One region of the Sphingopyxis sp. SE2 genome, then DNA from elsewhere that is predicted to be linked to it. Evidence: predicted binding sites of a transcription regulator. Region 1 holds the regulator's gene; the other holds the start of a gene.
What was found. The regulator LexA, encoded in region 1, represses DNA repair genes until DNA is damaged. The targets are predictions, from matches to a motif close to GTTCCNCNCTTGTTCT.
Positions count from the first base shown of each region.

Region 1 (8,101 bases):
GCCGGGCCGGTGTAGAGCTGGCGCGGGCGGCCGATCTTCTGCGCGGGGTCCGAGATCATCTCGTTCCACTGCGCAACCCAGCCGACGGTGCGCGCGAGCGCGAAGAGCGCGGTGAACATCGTCGTCGGGAAACCGATCGCCGACAGGATCACGCCCGAATAGAAGTCGACGTTCGGGAACAGCTTCTTTTCGATGAAATAGGGATCGTTGAGCGCCATTTCCTCGAGCTGCAACGCGACCTCGAACACCGGGTCGTTGACCTTCAGCGCGTCGAACACCTCGCGCACCGTCTTTTGCATCACGGTCGCGCGCGGGTCGTAATTTTTGTAGACGCGGTGGCCGAAGCCCATCAGGCGGAACGGATCGTCCTTGTCCTTCGCGCGCGCGATATATTCGGGGATGCGCTCGGGACGGCCGATTTCGCGCAGCATGTTGAGCGCGGCCTCGTTCGCGCCGCCGTGCGCGGGGCCCCACAGGCAGGCGATGCCCGCGGCGATGCACGCGAAGGGATTGGCGCCCGACGAGCCGGCGAGGCGGACGGTCGAGGTCGACGCATTCTGTTCGTGGTCGGCGTGGAGGATGAAGATGCGGTCGAGCGCGCGCTCGACGGCGGGAACAACCTCATATTCCTCGGCCGGGACGCCGAAGGTCATGCGCAGGAAATTGCCGGTGTAGCTGAGCTTGTTGTCGGGATAGACGAAGGGCTGACCCACCGAATATTTGTAAGCCATTGCGGCGATCGTCGGCATCTTCGCGATCAGCCGGTGGCTGGCGACCATCCGCTGGTGCGGATCGTGGATCTCGGTCGAGTCGTGATAGAAGGCGCTCAATGCGCCGACGACGCCGCACATGACGGCCATCGGGTGCGCGTCGCGGCGGAAACCGCGATAGAAGGTCGCGAGCTGTTCGTGCAGCATCGTGTGGCGCGTGATCGTGTTGTCGAATTTTTCGAGTTCGCCCGCGTTCGGAAGCTCGCCGTTAAGGAGAAGGTAGCAGACCTCCATGAAGCTCGAATTTTCGGCGAGGTCGCCGATCGCGTAGCCGCGGTGAAGCAGGACGCCTTCGTCGCCGTCGATATAGGTGATCTGCGATTCGCAGCTCGCGGTCGAGGTGAAGCCGGGGTCGTAGGTGAAGGCGCCCGTCTGGGCATAGAATTTGCGGATATCGACCACATCGGGGCCGACGGTGCCCGACAGGACAGGGCTGTCGACGGTCTTGTCGCCCAGCGTGATTTTCGCGGTGTCGGTCATATTTTTTTCCCTGTTCTGACGGCGGGGAGAGAGAGTGGCTACGCCCCTGCCGGATAATGTTGCGCTGCGTCAAGTCGGGCGAGACTGACATCGCGTCCGAGCAAGAGCAGCACGTCGAAAATTCCCGGGGAAACGGTGCGGCCGGTTAATGCAGCGCGTAGGGGTTGCGCGAGTTTTCCGAGCCCCAGTTCGGCGGCTTCGGCTTCGGCGCGCACGGCGGCGTCCAGCTCTTCTGTCGTCCAGTCGTTCAGCCCGCGCAGCCGCTCGGTCACGGCGGCCAGCAAGCCTTCGGGCGCGGCCTTTAGCACCTCGGCCGCCTTTTCGTCCACCGGCAACGGGTCCGGCTGGAAGAGGAAGGTCGCGCCGTCGGCGATTTCGTCGAGTGTCTTCGCGCGCGGCTTCAGCGCGTCCATCGCGCGCGTCAGCAGGTCGCGATCGACGCCATCGAGCGCGCGCCCGACCAGCTTTTCGACGCGCGGCGCGACGAGGTCGGCAAGACGCGCGCCGTCGGCTTCGCGGAGATAATGGCCGTTGAGATTTTCGAGCTTTTTGAAGTCGAAGCGCGACGGCGAGCGGCCGACATGGTCGAGATCGAACCATTCGGTCGCCTGCGCGCGGCTGATGATTTCGTCGTCGCCATGCCCCCAGCCGAGGCGGAGGAGATAATTGTTCACCGCTTCGGGCAGATAGCCCATCTCGTCGCGATAGGCGTCGACGCCGAGCGCGCCGTGGCGTTTCGACAGCTTCGCTCCGTCGGCGCCGTGGATCAGCGGGACGTGGGCATAGACGGGTTCGCGCCAGTTCATCGCGCGAAGCAGCGCGAGCTGGCGGAAGGCGTTGTTGAGATGGTCGTCGCCGCGGATGACGTGCGTCACGCCCATGTCGTTATCGTCGACGACGACGCTGAGCATATAGGTCGGCGTGCCGTCGCTCCTGAGCAGGATGAAATCATCGAGTTCGGCGTTCTGGACGGTGACCTCGCCCTGCACCTTGTCGGCGATCGTCACCGCGCCCTCCTGCGGCGCGCGGAGGCGCAGCACATGCGGCACCGACGGATCGCCGTCGTCGCGATCGCGCCATGGGCTGCGGACGCGGAAAGGCTGGCGCTTTTCCTGCGCTTCGGCGCGCAGCGCGGCGAGTTCGTCCTGCGTCAGATAGCAGCGATAGGCCTCGCCCTTCGCGAGCAATTCGTGCGCGACCTCGGCATGGCGCGGCGCGCGCGCGAACTGATACACGGTCTCGCCGTCCCAATCGAGGTCGAGCCACTGCATCCCGTCGAGAATCGCGTCGATCGCGGCGTCGGTCGAGCGCGCGCGGTCGGTGTCCTCGATGCGGAGCAGGAATTTGCCGCCGTGATGGCGCGCGAAGAGCCAGTTGAACAGTGCGGTGCGCGCGCCGCCGATATGCAGATAGCCGGTCGGCGACGGGGCGAAGCGGGTCACGACGTCGGCGCCGGTCGCCTCGGGGGTCGCTTCGGCCGTTCTGGTTGGGTTTTCGGTTGCCACTACGGCCTCTTTCACTCACTTTGCCGCCCTGTTGGACGGGGATCGGGGGTGCCCCTAGCATGGCGACAAGTCCGCTTCAAACGCCCATTTCGACGCGCCGCGCGGCTGTCCTGCAACGGATGCGCGAAGCGCTCGAAGCGCGGCTCGAAGCCGAGCGCGAGCGGATCGGGCTTTGGCTCCCCGTCGCATTGGGCGCGGGGATCGCCGCCTGGTTCGCCTTGCCCGCGCATGCGCATTGGATCGGGCTGTTGCTCGCGCTGGCGGCGGTCCTGTTGTTCGGCTTGCTCGTCGGCTGGCACAGCCGGCTCGGCCGCGCGCTTGCCGTCGGGAGCGGGGCCGCGGCGGCAGGAATCCTGCTGATCTGGGCCCGCGCGCTGTGGGTCGCGGCGCCCGTGCTCGCGGCGCCGGTAACGACGAGCTTTTCGGCCATCGTCGAGCGCGTCGAGCCGCTTCCGGCAAAGGGGCAGGTCCGCATCCTCGCGCTGCCGCAGCGGCGGAGCGACCTGCCGCCGCGCGTGCGCCTGACGCTGCGCGCCGAACAGGCGGCGGAGCTTGCCGACGGCGAAACGATTGGCGTCCGCGCGCGGTTGATGCCGCCGCCGACCGCGAGCCTGCCCGGCGGCTATGATTTTGCCCAGCGCGCCTGGTTCGACGGAATCGGCGCGGTCGGGACGATATTGGGCGAGGTGTCCCGCGTGCCGGGGAAGGAAGCCGCCGCGCCGCCGCTGCGCGCACGGCTGAGCGCGCATATCCAGGGCGAGGTTGCAGGCTCGGCGGGCGGCATCGCGGCGGCGCTGGTGACCGGCGACCGCGGCGCGATTTCCGAGGCCGACGAGGAGGCGATGCGCCGCAGCGGCCTCGCGCATCTGCTGTCGATCAGCGGGCTGCATGTGACCGCGGTGGTCGGTTTTGCCATGCTGCTGGGGATGCGCTTGCTGGCGCTCAACCGACGGCTGGCGCTCGCGGGCCTTGCCCTGCCGCTCGCGGCGGCGGCGGGGGCGCTCGCGGGCGGAGGCTATACGCTGCTTGCCGGCGCCGAAGTGCCGACCTTGCGCTCGTTCATCGCGGCGCTGCTCGTGCTCGTCGCCTTCCTGATGGGGCGCGAGGCGCTGACGCTGCGGCTCGTCGCGGCGGGTGCGTTGATCGTATTGCTCTGGCGGCCCGAAGCCTTGGCGGGGCCGAGTTTTCAGCTGAGCTTTGCCGCGGTCACGGCGATCATCGCGCTGCACGAGAGCCGGCCGATGCGGGCATTCATGGCACGCCGCGAGGAGCCGTGGCTATTCCGGCTGGGGCGCGGGATCGCCGGATTGCTGATCACGGGCCTCGTCGTCGAAGTCGCGCTGGCGCCGATCGCGCTGTTCCATTTCCACAAGGCGGGGCTTTACGGCGCGCTCGCCAATGTCGTCGCGATCCCGCTGACGACCTTTGTCATCATGCCGGCGGAGGCGCTCGCGCTGCTGTTCGACAGCGTGGGGCTGGGCGCGCCCTTTTGGTGGGTGGCCGAACAGGCGCTGCGCGCGCTGATCGCGCTGGCGCACGGCGTCGCCAACGCGCCGGGCGCGGTCGCGACGATGCCGAACTTTCCGCGCTGGGGTTTCGCTCTCGCGGTCTTCGGCGGGCTGTGGCTGCTACTGTGGCAGACGCGCTGGCGCCGCGCCGGGGCGGTGCCGCTGATCATCGGGATGGCGACGCTGCTCGCCGCGCCGCGCCCCGATCTGCTCGTCACCGGCGACGGGCGGCATATCGCCGCCGCGCTCCCCGATGGCGGCTACGCGCTGCTGCGCGACCGGGCGGGCGATTATGTCCGCGATACCGTCGCCGAGGCGGCCGGGGTTGACGCGCCGCTTCTGGCATTGGCCGAGCTCGACTATGTCGAATGCAATCGCGATTTCTGCCGCTGGGCGCAGGGTGAGGGCAGTGCGCGGCGCATCATACTGGCGTCGCACGGGCGCGACCGGATCGAGGGGGCTGACATGGCCGCCGCCTGCGCCGCCGCCGACGTCGTGATCAGCGACCGCTGGTTACCGCACGAATGCGTGGTGCGCTGGATGACGATCGACCGCGACAGCCTTGCCGAAACCGGCGGGCTGGCGATCTATCTGGGCGAAGCGCCGGAAGCCGTGGCCGCGCTTCGCGTGGGCGACGAGCATCCGTGGCGGCGTCCGCAGCAGCTTAGTGGTAACGACGAAGCAGTCCCGACAAACGCCCTTGCACGATGACGCGCTCGGCGGGGTAGCGTTGCGGCTCATAGGCGCTGTTCGCGGGGTCGAGCCGGATCATCTGGCCTTCGCGGCGGAAATATTTGAGCGTCGCGTCCTGCCCGTCGACGAGCGCGACGACGATGTCGCCCTCGCGCGCGGTGCTCGCTTTCTGGATCAGCGCATAGTCGCCGTCGAAGATGCCCGCCTCGACCATCGAATCGCCGGAGACTTCGAGCGCATAATGTTCGCCCGAGCCGAGCAGCGCCGCGGGGACGGCGAGATTGTTGTGATCCTCGAACGCCTCGATCGGCACGCCGGCGGCGATCTTGCCGTGCAGCGGCACTTCGACGATGTCGTTCGCCGCGATCGGCCGGATCGCGGGCGGGCTCTTGCGCAGCGGGACGATATTGTCGCGATCGTTGCGCACGGCGGGCTTCGCCGCTTCGGGTACCTTGAGCACTTCGAGCGCGCGCGCGCGGTTGGGTAGGCGGCGGAGAAAACCCCTTTCTTCCAAGGCGCTTATCAGCCGGTGTATGCCCGATTTCGACTTGAGGCCGAGCGCCTCCTTCATCTCCTCGAACGAGGGCGAGATGCCGCTCGCGTCGAGGCGCTGCTGGATGAAGTGGAGCAGTTCATGCTGCTTCGCGGTCAACATCGGTCGTTCTCCATGATGCCGTATCGGACATATTGAGAACGATAGTGGAACAAATCGGAACTTGTCAAGCGATGACGATATAGTCCGCCATCGCCCCGGCATCGCGCGCGGGCGTGCCGATCTCGCGGATCAGCAGCGCATTGGCCGCGGCGAGCGGAAGCGTGCGGCCGCTTTCCTGTCCGATCATCGGCGTCAGGCGGCCGTTTTCGAGTCGCGCGCGGAGGTAATCGCGGCGCGTACCGCCTTCGCCGAGCGGCGCGGCGAGCGGCGCGCGATGCACGGGCGGCAAGGGAGTGCCCGCGCCGGCGAGATGGCGGACGAGCGGCAACAGGAACAAGGTCGCGGTGACGAAGGCCGACGAGGGGTTGCCGGGCAGGCCGAGCAGGACGGCGTCGCCGAGCGTGCCGGCGATCAGCGGCTTGCCGGGCTTCATGGCGATCTTCCAGAAATCGAGCCGCCCGCCGGCGTCGCCCAGCGCGCCGCGAACATGGTCGTGATCGCCGACCGACGCGCCGCCGACGGTGACGATGACGTCGTGACGTCGTGCCAACTCCTTGAGCGCGCTGGCGAGTTTCGCGCGATCGTCGGGAAGATGATGCGCGAGGACGGCGTCATCGGCTTCGCCCGCGAGCATCGCGGCGAGCATGACGCCGTTGCTGTCGGGGATCTGGCCGGGCGCGAGCGGACGTCCGGGCCGGACAAGCTCGTCGCCGGTCGTCACGATCGCGACGCGCGGACGGCGGCCGACGGCGAGTTCTCCCGCACCGCTCATCGCCGCCGCCGCGATCGCGCCGGGCGTCAGGCGCGTGCCTGCAGGGAGAAGGCAGTCGCCGGCGGCGAAATCGGCGGCGCGCGCGCGAACATGGCGGCCGCGCGCGCCGGGGCCGTCGCGCGTCAGCGTCAACGCGTCGCCTTCGCGTGCGACATCCTCCTGAACGATGACGGTGTCGGCGCCGGCAGGAAGCATCGCCCCGGTGAAGATGCGCATCGCCTCGCCCGGACCCACGGCGCGGTCGGGCGCGGCGCCCGCGGCGCTTTCGCCGATGACGGTCCACGGGCCGGGCAGGTCATCAAAGCGGATCGCGTAGCCGTCCATGGCGGAGAGCGGCGCCGCGGGCTGGTCGCGCAGCGCGACGACATCGGATGAAAGATGGCGCCCAAGCGATTCGGAAAAGGCGATATTTTCGCTGACGATGGGGTCGCGCAGCGCGAGGAGCCGCGCCTGTGCGTCCTCGACGGCGAGCAGTCCGCTCATTCGGCGCGCCAGTCGCCCGAGCGGCCGCCGCTCTTTTCGAGGAGGCGGATGTCGCCGAGGATCATCGCGCGGTCGAGCGCCTTCGCCATGTCGTAGAGGGTGAGAAGCGCGACCGAGGCGGCGGTGAGCGCCTCCATTTCGACCCCCGTCTGGCCGGTTGTCTGTGCGACAGCAGTCACCGCGATGCCACCCTCTTCCCACGTAAAATCGACGCCGACCTTGGTCAGCGCGAGCGGGTGACAGAGCGGGATAAGGTCGGACGTGCGCTTCGCGGCCATGATCCCGGCGATGCGCGCGGTCGAGAGGACATCGCCCTTGGGCGCATTGCCGCTGCGGATCGCTTCGAGCGCCTCCGGGGACATGGCGATGCGCCCGCCGGCGACCGCACGGCGCTGCGTTACGGGCTTGCCGCCGACATCGACCATATGCGCGGCGCCGGTCTCGTCGAGATGAGTCGGTTTGAGTGTCATTGCGGGAGGACGGAAGCAAGGCGGCGGGGGAAAGGCAAGAGCAATGGCAGCAAAGCGTTTGCAGTTTTAATCCTCCCTGTGGCGAAGCCATGGGGAGGTGGCAGCGGCGTAGCGCTGACGGAGGGGCTAATAGTGCGAGGTTGCGGCCCCTCCACCACCGCTTCGCGGCGGTCCCCCTCCCCATCGCTTCGCGACAGGGAGGATCGGCAATAGCAGTTCCCACCCCAAAGCGAACGTCAGCCCTCCAGCAGCGCCCTCGTTGCCACCGTGACGTCATCCTGGCGCATCAGGCTTTCGCCGACGAGGAAGGTTTTGACGCCGCTTTCGGCCAGTCTTGCGCAATCGGCGTGGCTCGCGATGCCGCTTTCGCCGACGAGCAACGTGCCCGGCGGGACCAGCTTTGCGAGGCGTTCGGTGACCGCGAGGTCGGTTTCGAAGGTGCGGAGGTCGCGGTTGTTGACGCCGATCAGGCGCGATTTGAGCCGCGTGAGCGCGCGGTCGAGTTCGGCTTCGTCGTGGACCTCGACGAGGACGTCCATGCCGCGATCGGAGGCGGCGGCTTCGATCTCCTGCATCACGCCGTCGTCGAGCGCGGCGACGATGATCAGGATCGCGTCGGCACCGATCGCGCGCGCTTCGGCCGCCTGCCACGGATCGACCATGAAATCCTTGCGCAGCGCGGGAAGCGCGCAGGCGGCGCGCGCGGCGACGAGATAATCCTCATGCCCCTGAAACCAGGGCGCGTCGGTGAGCACCGACAGGCAG
Region 1 covers NZ_JAPMXW010000001.1:1,443,570-1,451,670, reverse strand. Annotated here, with positions in the region: gene OVY29_RS06925 (citrate synthase) at 1-1,250, opposite strand, end outside; gene gltX (glutamate--tRNA ligase) at 1,289-2,755, opposite strand; gene OVY29_RS06915 (ComEC/Rec2 family competence protein) at 2,815-4,974, shown strand; gene lexA (transcriptional repressor LexA) at 4,928-5,611, opposite strand; gene glp (gephyrin-like molybdotransferase Glp) at 5,676-6,866, opposite strand; gene moaC (cyclic pyranopterin monophosphate synthase MoaC) at 6,863-7,336, opposite strand; gene trpC (indole-3-glycerol phosphate synthase TrpC) at 7,573-8,101, opposite strand, start outside.

Region 2 (8,101 bases), on a different contig from region 1:
TTGCCGGTCGCTAGTCGCGCCCGAGCATCAGGTCAACGAGTTCGCCGAGGCGCGTGAAACCGGTGACCGAAATTCCGCCGACGCCCTTCATCCCGGCGGGGCCCCAGCCGCGCGAGAAACCGAGCTTCGCGGCTTCGCGCAGACGGAGGCCGTCGTGCGAAACCTGCCGCACCTCGCCCGACAGCGACAATTCGCCGAATACGATCGCATCGGCGGGAACCGGCCGCTCGCTGAACGCCGAGATCAGCGCGGCGGCGACCGCCAGATCGGCCGCCGGATCGGTCAGGCGATAGCCGCCCGCGATGTTGAGATAGACTTCGGCGCCGCCCATCTGCAACCCGCAGCGCGCCTCGATCACCGCGAGCACCATCGCCAGCCTGCCGCTGTCCCAGCCGACGACCGCGCGGCGGGGCGTCGCCCCGCTCGCCAGCCGCACGGTCAGCGCCTGCACTTCGACGAGCACCGGGCGCGTCCCTTCCAGTGCAGGAAACACCACCGATCCCGGGACGTCGCGGCTGCGGTCGGTCAGGAACAGGCTCGACGGGTTGGCGACCTCGCCCAGCCCCTCCTCGCCCATCGCAAACACGCCGATCTCGTCGGTGCCGCCAAAGCGGTTCTTGACCGCGCGCAGGATACGATACTGGTGGCTGCGCTCGCCCTCGAACGCCAGCACGGTATCGACCATATGTTCGAGCACGCGCGGTCCTGCGATCGTCCCGTCCTTGGTGACATGGCCGACCAGCACGATCGCGGCGTCGCTGTCCTTGGCATAGCGGATGAGTTCCTGCGCGCTCGCGCGGACCTGGCTCACCGTCCCCGGGGCGCTGTCGATCAGGTCGCTGTGCATCGTCTGGATCGAATCGATCACGACGAAGTCGGCATCGCGCCCGTCGAGCGTCGCGAGGATGTCGCGCACCGACGTCGCGCTCGCGAGCGCGACCGGCGCATTGCCGAGCCCCAGCCGCTGTGCGCGCAGCCGCACCTGCGCCGCCGCTTCCTCGCCGCTGATATAGACGACCGACTTGCCCGCCTTCGCCAGCCGCCCCGCCGCCTGCAGCAGCAGCGTCGATTTGCCGATCCCCGGGTCGCCGCCAATCAGCGTCGCCGATCCCGCGACAAAACCGCCGCCCAGCGCGCGGTCGAACTCGGCGATCCCGCACAGCATGCGTTCGGGCATCTTGCTCTCGGCATCGAGCGTTTCGAGCGCCAGCGTGCGCCCCCCGCGGCTGAGGTCATGCTTCGCCGAAAAGACCGTCTCCGCGGCTTCCTCGACCAGCGTGTTCCACTCACCGCAATCGGCGCACTGCCCCTGCCAGCGATAGGTCGCCGACCCGCAATTCTGGCAGACATATTGACGTTTCGCTTTAGCCATGCGGATCGCTTAACTGGAACAAAGATCGAACACCAGCCCAATTCCGGCGCAGCGGTTCATATTTATCGCGCGTTGCTCTAGGGGATCAACAACACCCGAATCACCTTCCCGCAGGAAAGCCCCGAGCCATGAAATTCTTCGCCGACACCGCCGAAATCGCCGACATCCAGGAACTGGCCGCGACCGGCCTGCTCGACGGCGTCACCACCAACCCGTCGCTGATCGCGAAGTCGGGACGCGACTTCAAGGAAGTGACCAAGGAAATCTGCGCGCTGACCACCGGCCCGGTGTCGGCCGAAGTCGTCGCGCTCGACCATGCGACGATGATGAAAGAGGCCGAAGTCCTCCGCAAGATCGCCGATAATGTCTGCATCAAGGTGCCGCTGACGATCGACGGCCTCAAGACCTGCAAGGCGCTCACCGGCGACGGCACGATGGTCAATGTCACGCTTTGCTTCTCGGCGGCGCAGGCGCTGCTTGCCGCCAAGGCCGGCGCGACCTTCGTCTCGCCCTTCGTCGGCCGCCACGACGACAATGGCTTCGACGGCATGCAGCTGATCGCCGACATCCGCCTGATCTACGACAATTACGACTATGAAACCGAGATCCTCGTCGCGAGCGTGCGCCACGGCATCCACGTCCTCGAAGCCGCCAAGATCGGCGCCGACGTGATGACCGCACCGCCCTCGGTCATCAAGGGGCTGTTCAAGCATGTCCTCACCGAAAAGGGCATCGAAGGCTTCCTCGCCGACTGGGCGAAGACCGGCCAGTCGATCTAAGGCATCGCTCCACTATATTTTGTCACCCCGGCGAAGGCCGGGGTCTCGGCGGTGCATGAAAAGGCCATGTCGAGATTCCGGCCTTCGCCGGAATGACGATGGTTGGTATATCAACTGCTATCCTTTCCAGTTGACGTAAACGTCAAGTCATCGCGATACTCCCCCGAAAGGGAGAGATTCGCGATGACCGACACCACCATCCTCACGACACGCCGCGGGCACATCCTGATCGTCACGATCAACCGGCCCGAGGCGCGCAATGCCGTCAACGCCGCGGTCCATGTCGGCGTCGGCACCGCGCTCGAAGAGGCCGAAAACGATTCCGAAATCCGCGCGGTCGTGATCACGGGCGCGGGCGACAAGAGCTTTTGCGCCGGCGCCGACCTCGTCGCGCTGTCGCGCGGCGAAAGCCTGGCGCCATCCGATCCCGCACAACAGGCGTGGGGTTTCGCCGGCATGGTCTCGCACCCCATATCGAAGCCGATCATCGCCGCCGTCAACGGCTTCGCCTTCGGCGGCGGCTGCGAAATCGCGCTGATGAGCGACATCATCGTCGCCGCCGACCATGCGCAATTCGGTCTGCCCGAGGTCAAGGTCGGGCTGTTCGCCGCAGCAGGCGGCGCGTTCCGCCTCGCCCAGCAGCTGCCGCGCAAGCTCGCGATGGAATATATGCTCACCGGCGACCCGATCCCCGCCGCGCGCGCCGCCGAATTCGGACTCGTCAATCATGTCGTGCCCCTCGCCGACCTGATGCCGACCGCGATCGCGATCGCCGAGAAGATCGCCGGCAATGCGCCGCTGTCGGTGCAGGCGTCGAAGCGCGTCGCGCTCGGCATCGACGACGGCCGCATCGCCGCCGACGCCCCCTATTGGGAGCATAACACGCGCGAACGCGCGGTCCTGATGCGCAGCGAGGATGCCCGCGAAGGCCCGCTCGCCTTCGCGCAGAAGCGCAAGCCCGAGTGGAAGGCGCGCTGACATGGTCATGACCGATCCCGAGCGGATTCCCGTCATCATTGGCGTCGGGCAGGTCAATGACCGCCCCGAAGACCCCGATCAGGGGCTCGATTCGCTCGGGCTGATGGTCGCCGCGCTGAGGGTCGCGGCGGCGGATGCGGGCGTGTCGCTCGCCGACCTCGACAGCCTCGCGATCGTCGACCAGATCAGCTTTCACAGCCTCGGCAAGCTGCCCGAGCCGTTGGCCGCTGCCATCGGGGCAACTCCGGCAATCAACTATCAGTCGGCCGCGCCGCACGGCGACACCCCCGTGCGCCTGCTCAACGAAGCCGCGAACCGCATCGGCGCGGGCGAGGTCAAACTTGCCGCGATCGTCGGCGCCGAGGCGCTGCGCACCGCCGCCGGCCGCGCTGCCAGGGCCGCGAGCGGCGAGGACAAAAGCTATAATGCGATCCGCAAGGTCGCGACGCGGCGCGAGCCCAATTATGCACAGAAGCATGGCCTCGCCGCGCCGGTCGACGTCTATCCGCTCTATGAAAATGCGACGCGCGCCGCTTGGGGCCAGAGCCTCGAGGAAGCGCAGTCCGAAAGCGCCGAAATCTGGTCGCGCTTCTCCGATGTCGCCGCGGCGAACGACGGCGCGTGGATCCGCAAGCCCGCTTCACCGGACGACATCCTCAAGGTCGACGACCGCAATCGCCCCATCGCCTTCCCCTATTCGAAGCTGATGGTCGCCAACTCGTCGGTCAACCAGGGCGCGGGCTTCCTCGTCGCGAGCCTCGCCGAGGCGCGCCGACGCGGCATCGCCGAGGACCGCCTCATCTATGTCGGCATGGGCGCCGCGGCCAAGGAGCCGGCGAGCATCCTCCATCGCGACCGCTACGACGGCAGCGTCAGCATGGAGACGAGCATCAATCGCACGCTCGAACTCAACGGCATGACGGTCGCGGATTTCGATTTCGTCGAACTCTACAGCTGTTTCCCCTGCGTCCCCAAGATGGCGCGGCGCATCCTCGGCTGGCCGGTCGACAGGCCCGCAACGGTATTCGGCGGCCTCACCTTCGGCGGCGGCCCGATCGCCAATTATATGAGCCACGCGGTCGTCTCGATGGTCGACAGGTTGCGCAAGGAAGGCCGCTACGGCTTCCTCTTCGCCAACGGGGGCTTCGCGACCGACAATCATTGCATCGTGCTGGGCAGGCAGCCGATCGCCGCAGCAAGCTTCCCGCAGGATTTCGACTATCAAGCCGAAGCCGAAGCCAAGCGCGGCCCGGTCCCCGAGCTGGTCGAGGATTATGCCGGGCCAGCGACGATCGAAAGCTATACGGTCTTTTACGGCCGCGACGGGGCGCCGAAGGCGGGCGTTGTCGTCGCGCGGACGGCCGATGCTAAGCGCACGCTCGCGCATGTGGACGTGAGCGACGCCGCGATGCTGGCATTCCTGACCGACGGCAAGGTGGAGCCGGTCGGCACGGAAGGGCGAGTCGTCGCGCTTGATGAAGGCTATGGCTGGCAGGTGTAAACCTCTCCCCTCCCGCTTGCGGGAGGGGCTGGGGTGCGCCAGCGACGGGGCAGATGCCCACCCCGCTGCGAGTAGCGAGCAAGCTCGCAACTCTCGCTGCCCCTCCCGCAAGCGGGAGGGGAACATCCTCAAATCTCGAAGCTCACCCCCTGCGCCAGCGGTAGCGCATCCGAATAATTCACCGTATTCGTCGCGCGGCGCATATAGGCTTTCCAGCTGTCCGAGCCCGACTCGCGCCCGCCGCCCGTTTCCTTTTCGCCGCCGAATGCACCGCCGATCTCGGCGCCCGAGGTGCCGAGATTGACGTTGGCGATCCCGCAGTCGCTCGCGGCGAGGAAGCGTTCGGCCTCGCGCATGTCAGTGGTGAAGATCGCCGACGACAGGCCCGCCGCGACGTCGTTGTGCTGCTCGATCACCGCATCGAGGTCGTAATAGCGCATCACATAGAGGATCGGCGCGAATGTCTCTTCGAGCACCGGGCCGACCTGTCCCGGCATCTCGACGAGCGCGGGCCGCGCATAGAAGCTCGCACCATCGCCGACGCGCTCACCGCCATGGACGACGCCGCCCGCCGCCTTGGCGGCCGCCAGCGCGTCCTGCATCATCTCATAGGCCGCGCGGTCGATCAGCGGCCCGACGAGCACTTCACTCTCCAGCGGGTTGCCGACGCCGACGCTGCCATAGGCGGCCTTCAGCTTCGCGACGAAGCCATCGTAGATGCTGTCGTGCAGGAACAGGCGGCGCGTCGTCGTGCAACGCTGCCCCGCCGTACCCATCGCCCCGAACGCGACGCCGCGCAGCGCAAGGTCGAGATCGGCCGAGGGCGCGACGATCACGCCATTGTTGCCGCCGAGTTCGAGGATCGCGCGCGCGAAGCGCTGCGCGAGCCGCGGCGCGACCGCGCGGCCCATCCGCGTCGAGCCCGTCGCCGACACCAGCGCCACACGCCTGTCATCGACCAGCGCTTCCCCCGCCTCGCGCCCGCCGATCAGCAGCCGCGCCAAGCCTTCGGGCGCATCGCCGAAGCGCGCCAGCGCACGCGCGAAAATCGCCTGCGTGGCCAAAGCTGCGAGGGGCGTCTTTTCCGACGGCTTCCAGACGACGCTGTTGCCGCAGACGAGCGCGAGTGCGGCGTTCCACGCCCATACCGCGACCGGAAAGTTGAACGCCGAAATCACGCCCACGACGCCGAGCGGATGCCAGACCTCCATCATCCGGTGCCCAGGTCGCTCGGTCGCGATGGTGAGGCCGTATAATTGCCGCGAAAGCCCGACCGCGAAGTCGCATATGTCGATCATCTCCTGCACCTCGCCCGCGCCCTCGGACGGAATCTTGCCCGCCTCGATCGTGACGAGCTTGGCCAGATCGTCCTTGGCGGCGCGCAATTCCTCGCCCCATAGCCGCACCAGCTCGCCGCGACGCGGCGCCGGCACGTTGCGCCACGCGCGGAACGCCGCGCTCGCGCTATCGAGCACCTCGTCGATCGTTGCCGCCTCGACGACCTGCACCATGCCGATCTGCTCGCCGGTCAGCGGCGTCACCGACGGCATCGATCCTTCGCTCCACAACGCGCGATCGACGCCGAGCCGGTCGAGCAACCCGCCTACCTCTTGGCCCAATTCAACCATATTCCGTCCCTTCATTGGCGCGCATGCGCCTTGCAGTTTGTGGCTCGCGGGTTATCGCAGCGGGCGAACAATGCAAACCCGAATGGGAGAGTCGCCTGTGTCCGAGTTGCCGCCGTCCGAACCGCTGGTTCCCGTTCCCGCCGACGCCGCCGCGAACACCCACTGTACCGCCGCCGACTACGATCGGCTCTATGCGCAGAGCGTGAACGACCCCGACACTTTCTGGGCCGAACAGGCGAAGCGGGTCGACTGGATCACGCCGCCGACGAAGATTTCGGGCTGGTCCTACGACCCCGTCGAGATCAAATGGTATGAGGACGGCGTTCTCAACCTCTGCCATAACGCGATCGACCGCCACGTCGCCGCGGGGAACGGCGACCGCACCGCGATTATCTTCGAACCCGACGCGCCCGACGGCGAAACGCGACACATCAGTTACAAGGCACTGCTCGCCGACGTCATCCGCTTTGCCAATACGCTCAAGAAGATGGGCGTGCAGAAGGGCGACCGCGTCACCATCTATATGCCGATGATCCCCGAGGGCGCGGTCGCGATGCTCGCCTGCGCGCGCATCGGCGCCGTGCACAGCGTCGTCTTCGGCGGCTTCTCGCCCGAGGCGATCCACGGCCGGATCGAGGATTGTGGCAGCGACTGGGTGATCTGCGCCGACGAAGGACTGCGCGGCGGCAAGGTGGTGCCGCTGAAGGCCAATGTCGACAAGGCGCTCGAGCGCGTCGAGGTGAAAGCGGTGCTCGTCATCGCGCACACCGGCGGCGACGTCGCGATGAAGGAAGGCCGCGACCATTGGTACGACGCGCTGTCGGCCGATGTCGATGCCGACTGCCCGTGCGAGCCGATGGGGGCGGAGGACCCGCTCTTCATCCTGTACACCTCGGGCTCGACGGGCAAGCCCAAGGGCGTACTCCACACCGTCGGCGGATATTCGGTGTGGACCGCGAGCACCTTCTGGTACGGCTTCGACTATCGTCCCGGCGAGATCTTCTGGTGCAGCGCCGATATCGGCTGGGTCACCGGACACAGCTACGTCGTCTATGGCCCGCTCCAGAACGGCGCGACGACTTTGATGTTCGAGGGCGTGCCCAACTATCCCGATCACGACCGTTTCTGGCAGGTCGTCGACAAGCACAAGGTCAATATCCTCTACACCGCCCCGACCGCGATCCGCGCGCTGATGCGCGAGGGCGACGATTATGTGACGCGGCACGACCTGTCGTCGCTTCGCCTGCTCGGCAGCGTCGGCGAGCCGATCAATCCCGAGGCGTGGCGCTGGTATCACCAGATCGTCGGCAAGGGCCGCGTTCCCGTCGTCGACACCTGGTGGCAGACCGAGACGGGCGGCATCATGATCACCACCCTGCCCGGTGCACATCCGATGCAGCCGGGCAGCGCGGGCAAGCCCTTTTTCGGCATCCGCCCGCAGCTTGTCGATGCCGAGGGCGGCGTGCTCGTCGATGAGCAGACCGGCGGCGCGGCCGAGGGCAATCTCTGCATCACGCACAGCTGGCCGGGGCAGGCGCGGACGATCTATGGCGACCACAAACGCTTCGCCGAGACCTATTTCTCGACCTACAAGGGCAAGTATTTCACCGGCGACGGCTGCCGCCGCGATGCCGACGGCTATTGGCGTATCACCGGCCGCGTCGACGACGTCATCAACGTGTCGGGGCACCGCATGGGCACCGCCGAGGTCGAAAGCGCGCTGGTGCTGCACGAGGATGTTGCCGAGGCCGCGGTTGTCGGCTTCCCGCACGACATCAAAGGTCAAGGAATCTATGCCTATGTCACGCTCAACGCCGGGGTCGAACCGACCGACGAGGTTGCC
Region 2 covers NZ_JAPMXW010000003.1:208-8,308, reverse strand. Annotated here, with positions in the region: gene radA (DNA repair protein RadA) at 11-1,372, opposite strand; gene fsa (fructose-6-phosphate aldolase) at 1,501-2,151, shown strand; gene OVY29_RS21795 (enoyl-CoA hydratase-related protein) at 2,335-3,129, shown strand; gene OVY29_RS21790 (acetyl-CoA acetyltransferase) at 3,131-4,630, shown strand; gene OVY29_RS21785 (aldehyde dehydrogenase family protein) at 4,759-6,258, opposite strand; partial or broken gene acs (acetate--CoA ligase) at 6,356-8,101, shown strand, end outside.
Region 2: the regulator LexA is predicted to act here: its motif matches at 1,388-1,403, upstream of radA (DNA repair protein RadA).